DNA from 3 places in the Psychrobacillus sp. FSL K6-1415 genome. Region 2 is predicted to be linked to each of the others. Evidence: predicted binding sites of a transcription regulator. Region 2 holds the regulator's gene; each other region holds the start of a gene.
The links. The regulator LexA, encoded in region 2, represses DNA repair genes until DNA is damaged. The targets are predictions, from matches to a motif close to CGAACATATGTTCG.

Region 1 (4,366 bases), 670 kb from region 2:
ACCTATAAAATCAAACAATCTCTCATATTGCTTATCGATGAAAACCTTTAACGACTCATCTCTATTCAGTAGCGTACCATCCAAATCAAACAGTACTGCTTTTATCATTATTATTCACCCTTTTATTTAGATTCTGTCACTAACTCTATCTCTTTCTTTGGAATTGTCAGCTTACTAACTACTTTTTTTATTTCGTTTCCAATAAAAATATACCCTATGATCATTACACCACCGAATACCCAGCTAGTAACCCTTAAATATATAAGCATGGAGCCATATGCGTCTACTCCATGTTTGTTTAGCAACCAGGATTTTATTAATGCTAGAGTAATACCTCTCAGTACAAAAATTAATGTAAGTACTTGGAACCACCGTAATATCTCTTTTTTGAAATAAATCACTCTACTACTTTCTCGCGGATATCCTTGTAAATATGCCATATCCATCATAAAGTATAAGGGAAGCGGCTTTTTAATAAGCATTGATACTAAGAATACGCTGCTAAATGAAACTCCCACGAATACTTGATTCCATAGCATCCGCTCTGCAGTTCCTGACAGTATATCAACAACTGTTCCAACAAGTAGACTTAGTAATATAAAAATGCCCGTTATATTATACTGACGATCTCTAACAAAATTTATGATCGTATAAATAAAACCAGGTGCTGTCGATAAAAGCATCGCCCAGTAATCACCTAGACTTTCTCTTCCATATGTCCAGATTGCAAACGGTAGCACCATATAGAATATGAGATCGAATAAGACAGTGTACTTTTTCATTCATATTCTCCTTCTAATTTTTTACCTAATCAATTCTCCTTGAATAATCTTCCACATCTTCCTGACAAACTCCTTCTTTTTACTTCATACATAAAAACATCATCCACATTGAAAGGATGATGTTTTAGGTAATTGCTATTCCAATATGGTGACGTCTACGATTTCATCAATATATAGCTCAAATGAGCGAAAAGGATCCTCTAGTTCGATTGTTCTTTTCCTCAAATCAATCCATTGTATCGTACCGCGGTTATAGATAAACTCTCCCTCTTTCCACCGTTTTATTTTAATTTCAACATTTCTTTGCATTGCAAGTGCGATTTGATCCTGAATAGCTTCATAATCAAACTCGTTTAAGTTTGGGCAAGGCTCTTTTTTTATCTCCTCACTGTACTCACGAAGCAATTTCACATGCTCAGGCAACATCATTGCTACCCATTTCTTTGACCCACGATCCTGTAATCGAGATAAATCTAATTGGTTCCAATCATCTTCAAAGTTAGCCATGTTATCACGTTCTTTCTTTTACACTTATAATACAGAACATTTGTTCTCATTTCAAGAGAGAATAAATGGCTACAAAAAAGACGCACCCATGACAAGTGCGCCCAATTGCTAGTTACATCAATTCTTTTGCGAGTAACCGATAGACATTCAAACGTTTTTCTTGTGAATGCGGAATACTACAAATCATTACTTCATCGAAGCCATAAATATCTTGCTCTTCCTGTAAAGTCTGAGCCACTTCTTTAGCAGAACCGACCAGATGAATTTTACGATTTTCTTGTATCATCATTCGATCCATTTCCGTCAATGGGTATTCCTGCGCTTCCTCTGGTGTCATCAATGGACGAATTTGCCCTTTCATAAGAGACAAACGAGAGATATCCTGCGGTAATGCTTGAAACTCAGCTTCTTCATTTGTTTCTGCAGCAGTGACAAGATAGGTAACATTAATCTCTGGCTTCTCCATTAAAGCAGATGGCGTAAAGTTTTTGCGGTACGTATCTAATATAGCTGGTGTCATACCACCTTGGAAAAATTGCGCAAAGGAATATCCGAGACCCATTCTGCCAGCTTGTACAGCACTATTACCAGTAGAACCAAGTAACCAAGCTTCTGGTAACACGATTTTAGAAGGTGTCGCAAGCGTTCTGTTATATAGGCTTTCTTCTGGAACTTCGTCATTAATCAGTTGCAGAGCAATCGCTAGTTTTTCATACATATTATTGACCATTGGAGGACGTCCTTCCGAAAGGGCGTACATCGCATGATTATCTCCACCTGGAGCACGTCCAACACCGAAGTCGATACGACCTGGAGAAAGTGCACTCAGTGTTTTAAATACTTCGGCTAGCTTTAGTGGTGAATAGTGCATCATCATTACGCCACCTGTACCGATACGTAAATTTTTGGTTTTTGCAGCTAAGTGAGCTGCAATTACTTCCGGTGCCGAACTTGCAAACGCATCGGTTCCATGATGCTCGGCCATCCACATACGGTGATAGCCTAGTTCATCTGCTAAAATAGCCAGTTCTTCTGCTTTTTTTAATGCTTCCGCTGCTGTATTGCCAGTTGTGACTGGCGCTTGGTCTAGTACACTTAATTTCATCTATATATCTTCCCTTCCACAAATGCTCATTGAATACTTCACTATTCAAATGCTATCGATTAAAAGATAAAAAGTAAACGAAAGGGACTTGATAATAGTAAAATAAAGATTTGTTAGGACGACTCTTGTTATTCTTCTTTTAATTTTGGGCTATGTTAAAGGTTGAATTAAAATACGTATTGTACTCTTCATATTTTCTCGCAAGCTTAACACTTTTTTAACTGAGAAAAATTTTGAAGCTGTGTTCGAAGTCATACTTCAATGTCTAAAAATCATAATTCATAGATACACACTATTCTAAAGGTTTCTTGATGATATGTTTCCACTCTTGTGGCAGTGCATATGTTTTTAGTTGTTTATATCCCCCAAAAAATACACTGTTTTCACCTGCCCCTGATACTGGACCTTTTAAATTAAAGGTCAATAGTCCATCTGCAACAGGCACATTTTCCCCTACAAAACTTGTTGCTTCAACAGTTATCATAAATTCAAAATTGACAGCTTCACCGACCCTTTCTACTTCCATAATACGCATTAATGAAGGTGCAGTATTTAAATTTTGTGTTAAAGAATCTGCTGCTTGATAGTGGCTATTGACGGCTTCATGAACGTACGGACTGATGAAGCGTACCGTTAATTCATTATATAACTCATTTTTAATCGGTTGAACCTCTACAAACTGTGCATTGGTATGAATTGCATTATTTTCGTAAGCAAGTCCTTTATATAAAAAGAAAATAAGAATACAAAGTATAAGAAATCTCTTCATAAAAAAACTCCTTTTAATTTCAACTAAGGGTAGTTTGAGTTAAAAGGGAATAAATAGTCACTTTATGCTACTTCATTACTTGAATACGAAAAAGGCATTACTTCAACTGAAATAAGGCACTCGTATGTTTTCTCCATTTTACAAGAAATATTTGGTTGAGATAAGTTAATCATTACTGAACAAAATAAACATGAAAAGGTGGTGGGGAAAATAAAAAAATTATTATCGCCATTTCTATATTACTGATGTTTCTAATGCAAGCAAGATTAACTTATGCAGAACCTGAACCGGATTATTATCAGCCTGCTAAAGAATCTAAAGAAGAAACGAACCAAGAATCAATATTATTTTGGATTTGTTATTCCATGTTCAATTAAATATTTTGCTTCAGATTCAATTATTTCAATGTAGTTACCTTTTTTAAAAGGTTTTGTTATTTTAGCGATCCTTCTTAAACTTCCTTTGGTCTTTGTTTTATTGTTTTGAACATCCACAATTACAGTTAAATATACTTCACTGTTATATTTCACAACCCCTGTGACTTGTTTTTTCTCTATGTCTATATTTGTATACTCGGGTACGATTCTTAATTGTGCAAAGGTTGTCCATCCCGCCGAATTTTGTTTTGATTTCAGTCCAATCTTAAATATATAATAACTAACAATTTTTTTTATTATAGATATCATTTTCCCCTCCTAATTTACACGGTTTTTTTCACAGCTTATAGAACAAAACTGCCTCGTTAATTCAAGAAAAAAAGCTTTACCCCTTCTTGAAGTAAAGCTCTCGTTAAATATATAAAGACTTACACAATAATTGCATATTATATAAATTTTGTGACAATAAATCATTATTTCTTCCCTTTTCGTTCTAAAAGTATAGGTGCTATATTTAGTAAGATAGAAACAATTGTCAAAAACCATAATGCCCTTTCCATACCAGGTACTACATCCATTAAAGCTGTCCAATCTTCCACTTCTACCCAGACCGATACAAGACTGTATTCTGCACAGAGTGTTAATGCTGTAAATGATAATCCTATCGCCATAGCAAGCTTATAATCCTTTCCTGCTCTATACAAATAAAGATTTATAAATGTTGCTACTATTGCAATAACCCCAAATATCATAAATAACATTATTAACCTCCAATATAATTTTATTTTTGTCGTGTAATTATACTAATGTGTATCATCTCAGTTTT
Region 2 (4,366 bases):
TCTTAAGAGGCAGTTTTAGTATTTAAAGTTGAAATATAAGATGAATGACTCGGTAAAAGTAATTATAATCGAGCACCTTGGCTATTATTCATATAAAATAGCGTATGTTACCACATACTTATATGAATTCTTAGTATGAAACACTCTACTCTTGAACAATGCTTGAAAATGATAAAATAAAAAAGCGTTGGGTAGCACGAAGCTATCAACGCTTTTTTATATGTTGACCATATCATTTGTTGTAAGTTGCAAATGGTCTTTTGTAGCACATGTCCTTGTTTAATGTGTTGACAAGAATTGCCCAACCTACATTCCGTTGATAAGTTGATTGTACTTAAACAGATTTAAGTGGAGCTTCCAATTGAATATCTGCGTCAAACATTAACAATGCGTCTGTTAAAAGATTAATATCTATGAGAATTTGCTCTTTTATATGAGTAAAGGGACATTTGTAGTAATCATCTATTAGGTGATTTAGTTCTTTGTAAATTAAAATGATAGGCAAAATTACTCCCCCTAATGATCTATATTTCCTATTTTATATTATGTAACAAATTATGTGTAATTGGAAGGAATTTGACCTATAATTTTTGAAATGTTAGTAGCTTTAGTAAGTTTATATAATGCAATTGTATATAGTTAGTTATAAATAGAAAGATTGGAGGGGCTCGGTTTTATACGCGCCCCTCCAAAATATATACATTTCCACAAACAAGGAGGGCTTGTTCCTAGAAATGTGTGCTTTTCTCTGTTAGAAAAGGAGCCTTTTTCTTTATTTCAAGGTGTCACTGATGGCAAATACTGTTACCTTATTTTATTTTTTCATCCATACTACACTGCTAGAAAACTGTGCACTGTAAGTTGTCCCAAATATCTACCGGGATTTGGTGAGTAACCGGCAGCTACTGGAGAAGTTACAGTAGCATTAACTACAATACGACCTGTATTGCCTAGAAGGCCTACTCCAACTAATGTGTCACCGGATGTAATAGCAACGTCCTGAGAGCTACCTGAGTTTGCTCCATCAAAAAGTGGAATAGTAGCAATTACAATACCTAGAAGATTTACTACTTCTAAAGATGCAGTAACTGTAGCGGTTTCGTTTGCCGCAAAAGCATAGTAGGCGGAAATAGGTAATGCTAGAGTTAGAAGTGGCAAAGCTCCAATATCAAAGATACTTTGAAATGTCACTGTCTGATTGGATTCTGTGTTTGGAGACCAAATGTAAGCATTGCTTCCGTCTATTAACGGTGAAACCATTGCTGGAGGAGTTAATATTGCAGGCGTAGGAAGTGTTCCGGGTGGTGCAGCTGTATCTGCAATGACAGTTGTATTAGCTGGGGTAGTAAACTCTTGAAGTACAAGAACCATATAAATCACCTCCTTTTAATAGATTTGCCAAATTATCGGCATACAGTAATATATGTCCTATAAATTAATAGAACTAGTTAGATTGATTATCTCGTATGAATAAATAATATAAATATGGAGGGATTTGAAGTAGTTTGATATAGGTAGGTGATTTAAAGAGATACAACAAAACAAAGTATGGTTTTAAAAAATATATAAAACAGCTCACTTGGTTAATAACCAAGTGAGCTGTTTGTGTTTATTTCTAACTTTCTTTTTTCTAAGATTCTTATAGCATCTTTTAACAAATTGATATCGATCAAAATTTCTTCCTTCAGATGGTAGTTATTGCATCTATAGTAATCATTAATTAGCTTTTTTAGTTCTACTATAATTAGTTTCATAAGTTTTTTGCCCCTTTATAGTTATATAGGCTGACATAAAATAATATAATTAATTTAACCTATGTTCAATTATAAATACTAATACCCAAATTTACGCATTTTTAACCATTTTATTATTTTATTTGATAAATATAATGGCATTTGACTATTTGTTACTATTTATTTTAGCATTTACTAGTAAGGGGATATTGAATCTCTACTTAAATTAGAAGGGGGGGAAACATTGTTTATCAGACCATGCGAAGGAAGAATTACATCGCATTTTGGGGAAATTCGAAAGAATAATATAGTTAAAGAGCATAAAGGAGTGGATTTCGGAAGTGATGGAAGTCCGGTTATAAAGGCATCAGCAAGTGGAGTAGTGACGAGAGCAAAAGTTATAGGTGGCTATGGAAACACAATAACAATTGTCCATACTTTAAACGGTAAGAAATATGAAACCTTGTATGCTCATTTAAAATCTTTCACCGTAAAGATTGGACAAAATGTAAAACAAGGCCAACAGATTGGTATAAAGGGCACAACAGGAAATAGTACAGGAATACATTTGCATTTTGAAATTCACATACCATCTTACGAGGCGGGGCAGCCAAATGCGGTGAATCCTTTAAACTATATAAGCGAAACAGATATAACCGAAGTACAAAAACTTTTAAATTCAGTAGGTTATAAACTAATGGTTGATGGGATCGAGGGACCTTTAACAATTGCAGCAATTAAAGATTTTCAAAAGAAAAACGGCTTGGCAGTTGACGGAATAGTTGGGCCAAGAACTTTAGCTGCTTTAAAGAAAAAATAAAAAACACTAAGAGGAAAACAGAATATGTTAACTAAAAAAGAAATTCGGACAAAATAAAACCCCTCAACCATAAAGGTAAAGGGGTTTTTCGATGATTTCAACGAAAATGTCCACTTTTCGTTGAAATATGATATCGGCTCTTCGTTATCTTACTGACATTTAAGTATATTGTCAAGTCCGTTAAATCTATTGAATATTGCGGTAAACACCAACTACTTTTCCGAGAATACTAACTGAATTTACGATGATAGGTTCCATGGAAGAGTTTTCAGGCTGTAAACGGAAGTAAGATTTCTCTTTAAAGAATCGTTTAACGGTTGCTTCATCTTCCTCTGTCATAGCAACTACAATATCTCCATTATTGGCTGATTGCTGTTGTTTTACAACGACGTAGTCACCATTCAATATACCTGCTTCAATCATACTATCACCCATTATCTCCAACATAAATAAATTATCATCGGCAGTACCAAAAGTTTCTGGAAGCGGGAAGAACTCTTCTATATTTTCAATTGCGGTAATGGGAACACCAGCGGTAACTTTACCTACAAGGGGGACATGCACAACGTTTTGTTTTTCAGCAATACTACCTAATCCATCAAGAATCTCAATGGCACGTGGTTTAGTTGGGTCTCTTCTTATCAAACCTTTACTTTCCAGTCGTGCTAAATGTCCATGTACGGTTGAGCTAGAGGCTAAGCCCACAGCTTCTCCTATTTCTCGAACAGATGGCGGATATCCTTTTTTACGAACTTCTTCTTTTATAAAAGCTAGAATGTCTTCCTGTCTCTTAGATGCTTTTTTCATATGCTCACCTCTTTTAGAGTAATTAATCTCTATCCTTTTCTATCTTATTAATAGTATAACAGGCGAAGAACTTTAATGCAAACATAGGTTCTAATTGTTGTTGACAAAAACAAGTGTTCGCATTATTATTGAAATATACATTACGAACACACATTCTATTGGAGGTATTATTTATGACTTGGATTAAAGAAAACTATTTTCTAACAATATTTGTAGCGTGTAGTATTGCTTTTATAATGTTTATAATAATCTCGAATTCTTTTTCAACTGATGAGAGTCTTCATATTAATATAGAGCAAGGCGATTCTTTATGGGAGTTAGCAAATGAGTATGGCGTGAAGGAAGATAAAAAAGTATGGATTAATAAGGTTATAGCTATGAATAATTTACAAGATGGACATATTAAAGCTGGGGAGATGCTTAAAATCCCAGTGGAGGAAAAAAGTTACCATTTCAATCATGAAACGGAGATAGCGGGCGATACTAAATGAAATCAGTTATATATTGTCGAGTGAGTACTGAAAAAGAATCTCAAGAGACATCTTTACAAAGACAGGAGGAAGAGCTATTAGAATTTGCAGCGCTACACAATTATGAAGTAGAGAAAGTATTTATAGATCAACATAGTGGATATGATATTGAACGTGAAGGCTTATTAGATTTACTGGATTATATAAAAGAAAATGAAATTAAAGCGATATTTGTTCAAGATGAAACCCGGATTGGTAGAGGAAATGGAAGAATGGCAGTTCTGCATCTTCTTCAAAAAACAAATACCTCAATATATACTTTACAGGATAAGGGTGTTATCAATTTAAATGAAATGGATTCTATGTTACTGGAAATACTTGCGCTTGTAGAAGAATATCAAAGGAAATTACACAACGCTAAAATCAGAAGAGGTATGAAGAAAGCGGTCTCCGAGGGATATAGACCAGAGAAAAACTTAAAGACAAAAGGCAATCCTGAAGGTAGAGAAAGAATAGATGTTCCTTTAGCAGAAGTA
Region 3 (4,366 bases), 420 kb from region 2:
AAAGTCATATTGCTTGCGGACGTAATAACTGATGCTATTAAGACTGCTCAGCATAATATTGAAGAGAAAAATCCAACATTAGAAAATAAGGAAGAAGTTGCAAAACAAGTTGGAGTAGGTGCAGTGATTTTCAATGATTTAAAAAATGACCGGATGAATGATATTGAGTTCTCGTTGGAACAGATGCTTAACTTTGAGGGAGAAACTGGTCCTTATGTACAATATACCAATGCTCGAATTTGTTCATTGCTTCAAAAAGGTAGCTTTGAGGCTGAAGCATTCACTTTTTCTTCTATTGGGGTTGAAGCTTGGCCAATTATCCAGCTACTCGAGGATTTTCCACGTGTAGTAGAAAAGGCATTTGATAATGCGGATCCATCCCAAATTGCAAAGTTCAGTTTACTGCTTGCGCGCCAGTTCAATAAATATTATGCTAGAACAAAAATTTTAGCAGATGATGGAACGACTTCTTCTAAGTTAGCATTCGCATTTTCAGTTTCTGTTGTCCTGAAGGAATCCTTACGACTTCTAGGTGTACCAGCTCCAGAGAAAATGTAATACTAATAGAACTCATATACAATTAGATTAATTAACACTCCCGCTAGCCTGGGAGTGTTGTTTTATTTGAGGGCTATATGAAGGGATTTTTGACCTTAGATAGAATAAGTATGGTAGTACGTATTGGAGGATAGTTGATAAAGATAATTGAATCAGTATAAAAGCTTAGGATGCATATTTCCTAGAAAAAATATAACCGGGAATAGTGCAGATATAGCAATTCTAACTGCAAATACAATCGAACTTTCTCATTATAGTTCTCATTATCGGAAATCTGGACGAAGCCATTGAGCCGTGAAATCATTTAATCTTTCCATCGAAGTAATTGAGTCGAAAATGTGGATGATGCCATTGAACAAATCAATGAGTTAAACCGGAGGAAATAAGAAAGGAAGGCTTATATGAAAAAAAGAGAAGTGGATCAATCTGACTATTATGACCAAAAGCTTTTGCCGCTCGATGACCAACTATGTGAACTTTTAAAACAACGTAAAGACCTTTCAAACAACAATCCAGGTGTTCCACCAATTGAATCGATCTCCGATTGGGCGGAAAAGTATGGAGTTTATGAGGATTTGTTAAACTCGTTGTTTGGATTATTGAGAAATGAGGAAATCTTTCGGCCACAGGTTGAACCAACTAATTTCAGAAGACATCTGCCAGTTATGAAAGCGATTGAAAAGGATGAACGCTTATACTCAATTACATTCATTCGGCAGTTTGATAATGCAAGTGTAATATACCTTACTATAGATTGGGATGCCCCGAACATTTCCGATCCTCTGGAGGAAATGCGTCGGAGTCGTTCTGAAGGTGCTTTATATCTATACATCAATGATAATTTTGATTGTCGTCCTACTGGAAAAAGAGGATCGGAAGGTCATTTTACACACAAATTTATTGTATCTCCAGCACTTCCAGATGATTTAACCGGATTAAGTTTAATTTTTACTGAGTATAAGAGTCATTTAAAAGAGAACCTTACCGGTCTCGAATTTGTCATTAATCTCGAATAATTAAAAGCATTCCTACGATAAGAGCGTTTTTTCATACACTAGTATTTACCATTGAATAAGAACTTGTGTTCGTAATATACTATAAAGAACGTAAGTTCCTAGAAGGGAGTAAATAATATGTATGAGGGACTAAAAAATCGGCAAATTATATGCATTGATATACGAAGTTTTTTTGCAAGTTGTGCAGCAGCAGACGCAGGTCTGGATGTTACGAATACCCCGATTGCGGTCATCGGAAATTTGCAGCAAAAAGGAAGTATCGTGCTTGCTGCATCTCCACCTATGAAAAAACAGTTTGGTGTAAAGACTGGAACTCGTTTGTTTGAAATACCAGATCATCCTTCGATACATCTTATCGAACCTAAAATGGAGTTTTTCGTTCGAGTATCGATGGAAATTACACGCTATTTACACCAGTTTGTCCCACACGAATCAATTCATGTATACAGTGTTGACGAGTGTTTCGTAGATCTTGGAGGAACAGAAAAGCTGTGGGGGCCCGTTGAAAACACAATAAAACGTATTCAAGATGAACTGTATGCTCAATTTCAATTACCTTGTGCGGTTGGAATGGGACCTAATATGCTTATGGCTAAGTTAGCCCTAGATCTAGAAGCGAAAAAAACTGGTTTTGCTAAATGGACGTATGATGACGTTCAGGAAAAATTGTGGCCAGTAACTCCCTTAAGTGAAATGTGGGGGATTGGTTCTCGTCTCCAAAAGACTCTAAATAATATGGGGATTTTCAAGGTTGGGCAATTAGCAAATACTCCATTATCTCTACTCGAGGAGAAGTTTGGTGTGATGGGAAACCAACTTTATTTTCATGCGTGGGGAGTAGATATATCCGAGCTTGGAGCACCTCTAGCAGAAGGACAAATTAGTTATGGAAAGGGTCAAATATTATTTCGGGATTATCGTAGTAAAAAAGAAGTTATGGCAGTCGTTTTAGAAATGTGTGAGGATGTTGCTAGGCGTGCACGTGAAGCAGAGATGGTTGGTAGAACGATACATCTATCCGTTGGGTACAGCCAAGACGAATTTGGCGGAGGTTTCAATCGTTCTCGTTCAATCGATGAACCTACAAATGCTACATTGACCATTTATAAAGTATGTGAACAAATCTTTGATGAATTTTACGATCGCCGTCCTGTTCGGAAATTATCCATCTCGATTACCAATTTAGAACCAGAGTATTCGATGCAATTAAGTTTGTTTGAAGAAAATAAATGGAAAGAACGAAAGCTTGGGAAAACTATGGATGCCTTACGTAGTAAATACGGATCTACTGCAATTTTACGTGCAGTATCTTACACAGAAGCAGGAACTGCAAGAACACGTGCAGGATTACTTGGTGGGCATAAAAAGTAAAAGGAAAGAGTCAGCCCGTAAAAGGGAATGCATAGTAAAGAAATTATGCTGTGCCAAGTCAAATCCATAAACGTATTTATGGCTACATCACGCGGCATTCTTTCACATGTTCTTTGATACTGTAGATAAGTAAGGAATTAGTTGTAGAAAGACCAAGCTAAATGGAGGTGCAAAAATGTTATTATTATGGCAGCTTTCATTATTTGTTTCAATTTTAGCTTTAATGCTGGGTATTGTTAAAAGGTCTTGGGTGTACATAATAATTAGTACTTTCACATTCATACCGATAGCATATTACTTTTCAGGGGCAAATAATGAATGGAAATATGTTGGTTTGACTCCGATAATACTACTTGTTCTAACGATATTAATTTGGTTCATAAGCAAGAAAAAATTGAAGTCAATTAAAGGATAAATCGGAAGCGATTGTTTCAACAGAAACAGTCGCATTTTTACTAAAGAGTTAGTTAAGAGGAGTAATTCTTTTTCTCGAGAGGCACGCATAAGTAACTTGAAATACCAGTGAAGCCTAAGCCTATAGGTCACTCCTCAAACTCCGCATAGAATTTAAACAAGTCTCTTTGGCAAATTTTTTCGAAAATACCCACGTAATAACCTGCAAGATTGCGAACTTTTTTCTTTTGTGATGCATGCAATGAAATAGTCAATGCCTGGTATCCAATTTTTTCATAGAAGTCCTTATGCTGAGGAAAGTAATTAGTAACACGGTAAGTCAGGCTACGGTAAACACCATATAATTGACTTACTGTCTTTTGATCTTCTCCAAGCATCGAGAAAATAGTTGATTGGAACAGTTGGTAGAATGTACTCAAATTTTTATTTGTAGAATTATCTACGGAAAATGAAGAGGATACAATTTCGTTAGAATACGTTTTATGTAATAATTCTTTTTTAGAGCTTAAAGAATAATACGTTTCTTCTTGCGAAAGGTGCTGTTCAGTACTTGGATTTACTAGCGTTTGAGAATCTACTCGACTGATCATTTCCGATTGGTCATCGAAAGGCAAAATGATTAAAATATTAGCTCCATAACCCTTTGTCACACGTCGAATAGTTGAGATTCTCTTAATGACATGAAGGCTTTCTAGCTTGCGCAACGTCCGTCGAACAGTCGCATCCGATTTAGTTATTGCTTGAGAAATTGTCTCAACTTTCAAATGAGTAGCTCCAGCATATTTACACGCATACTGCGCGAGCAAAGATAGCACTGCACGATCCGTATCATTTAACTTATAACAATTCTGCGTTATATGCGACCTAATATGTGTATCCATTTCTTGAACGCTTTCAAATACTTGAAATGTCTTTAGATAGATAGTCATCTAATTTCCCCCTAGAGTCCGAAGTGAATTTGCGATTAGTCAACTGCTTCCCAACCATTACATAGAAGAAAATAGGGA

Region 1: the regulator LexA is predicted to act here: its motif matches at 1,323-1,336, upstream of MKY60_RS11275 (YolD-like family protein).
Region 3: the regulator LexA is predicted to act here: its motif matches at 1,633-1,646, upstream of MKY60_RS10025 (Y-family DNA polymerase).

What each region holds. Positions count from the first base shown of each region.
Region 1 is NZ_JBBOOQ010000001.1:2,390,984-2,395,349, forward strand. Features, by position in the region: gene MKY60_RS11265 (HAD family hydrolase) at 1-108, opposite strand, end outside; gene MKY60_RS11270 (VC0807 family protein) at 123-782, opposite strand; gene MKY60_RS11275 (YolD-like family protein) at 918-1,289, opposite strand; gene MKY60_RS11280 (LLM class flavin-dependent oxidoreductase) at 1,402-2,394, opposite strand; gene MKY60_RS11285 (DUF3888 domain-containing protein) at 2,687-3,163, opposite strand; gene MKY60_RS11290 (hypothetical protein) at 3,508-3,849, opposite strand; gene MKY60_RS11295 (hypothetical protein) at 4,014-4,301, opposite strand.
Region 2 is NZ_JBBOOQ010000001.1:1,720,263-1,724,628, forward strand. Features, by position in the region: gene MKY60_RS07985 (hypothetical protein) at 335-505, opposite strand; gene MKY60_RS07990 (hypothetical protein) at 832-1,371, opposite strand; gene MKY60_RS07995 (peptidoglycan DD-metalloendopeptidase family protein) at 1,978-2,553, shown strand; gene lexA (transcriptional repressor LexA) at 2,740-3,360, opposite strand; gene yneA (cell division suppressor protein YneA) at 3,534-3,851, shown strand; gene MKY60_RS08010 (YneB family resolvase-like protein) at 3,848-4,366, shown strand, end outside.
Region 3 is NZ_JBBOOQ010000001.1:2,139,672-2,144,037, reverse strand. Features, by position in the region: gene argS (arginine--tRNA ligase) at 1-558, shown strand, start outside; gene MKY60_RS10030 (hypothetical protein) at 960-1,574, shown strand; gene MKY60_RS10025 (Y-family DNA polymerase) at 1,692-2,945, shown strand; gene MKY60_RS10020 (helix-turn-helix domain-containing protein) at 3,488-4,288, opposite strand.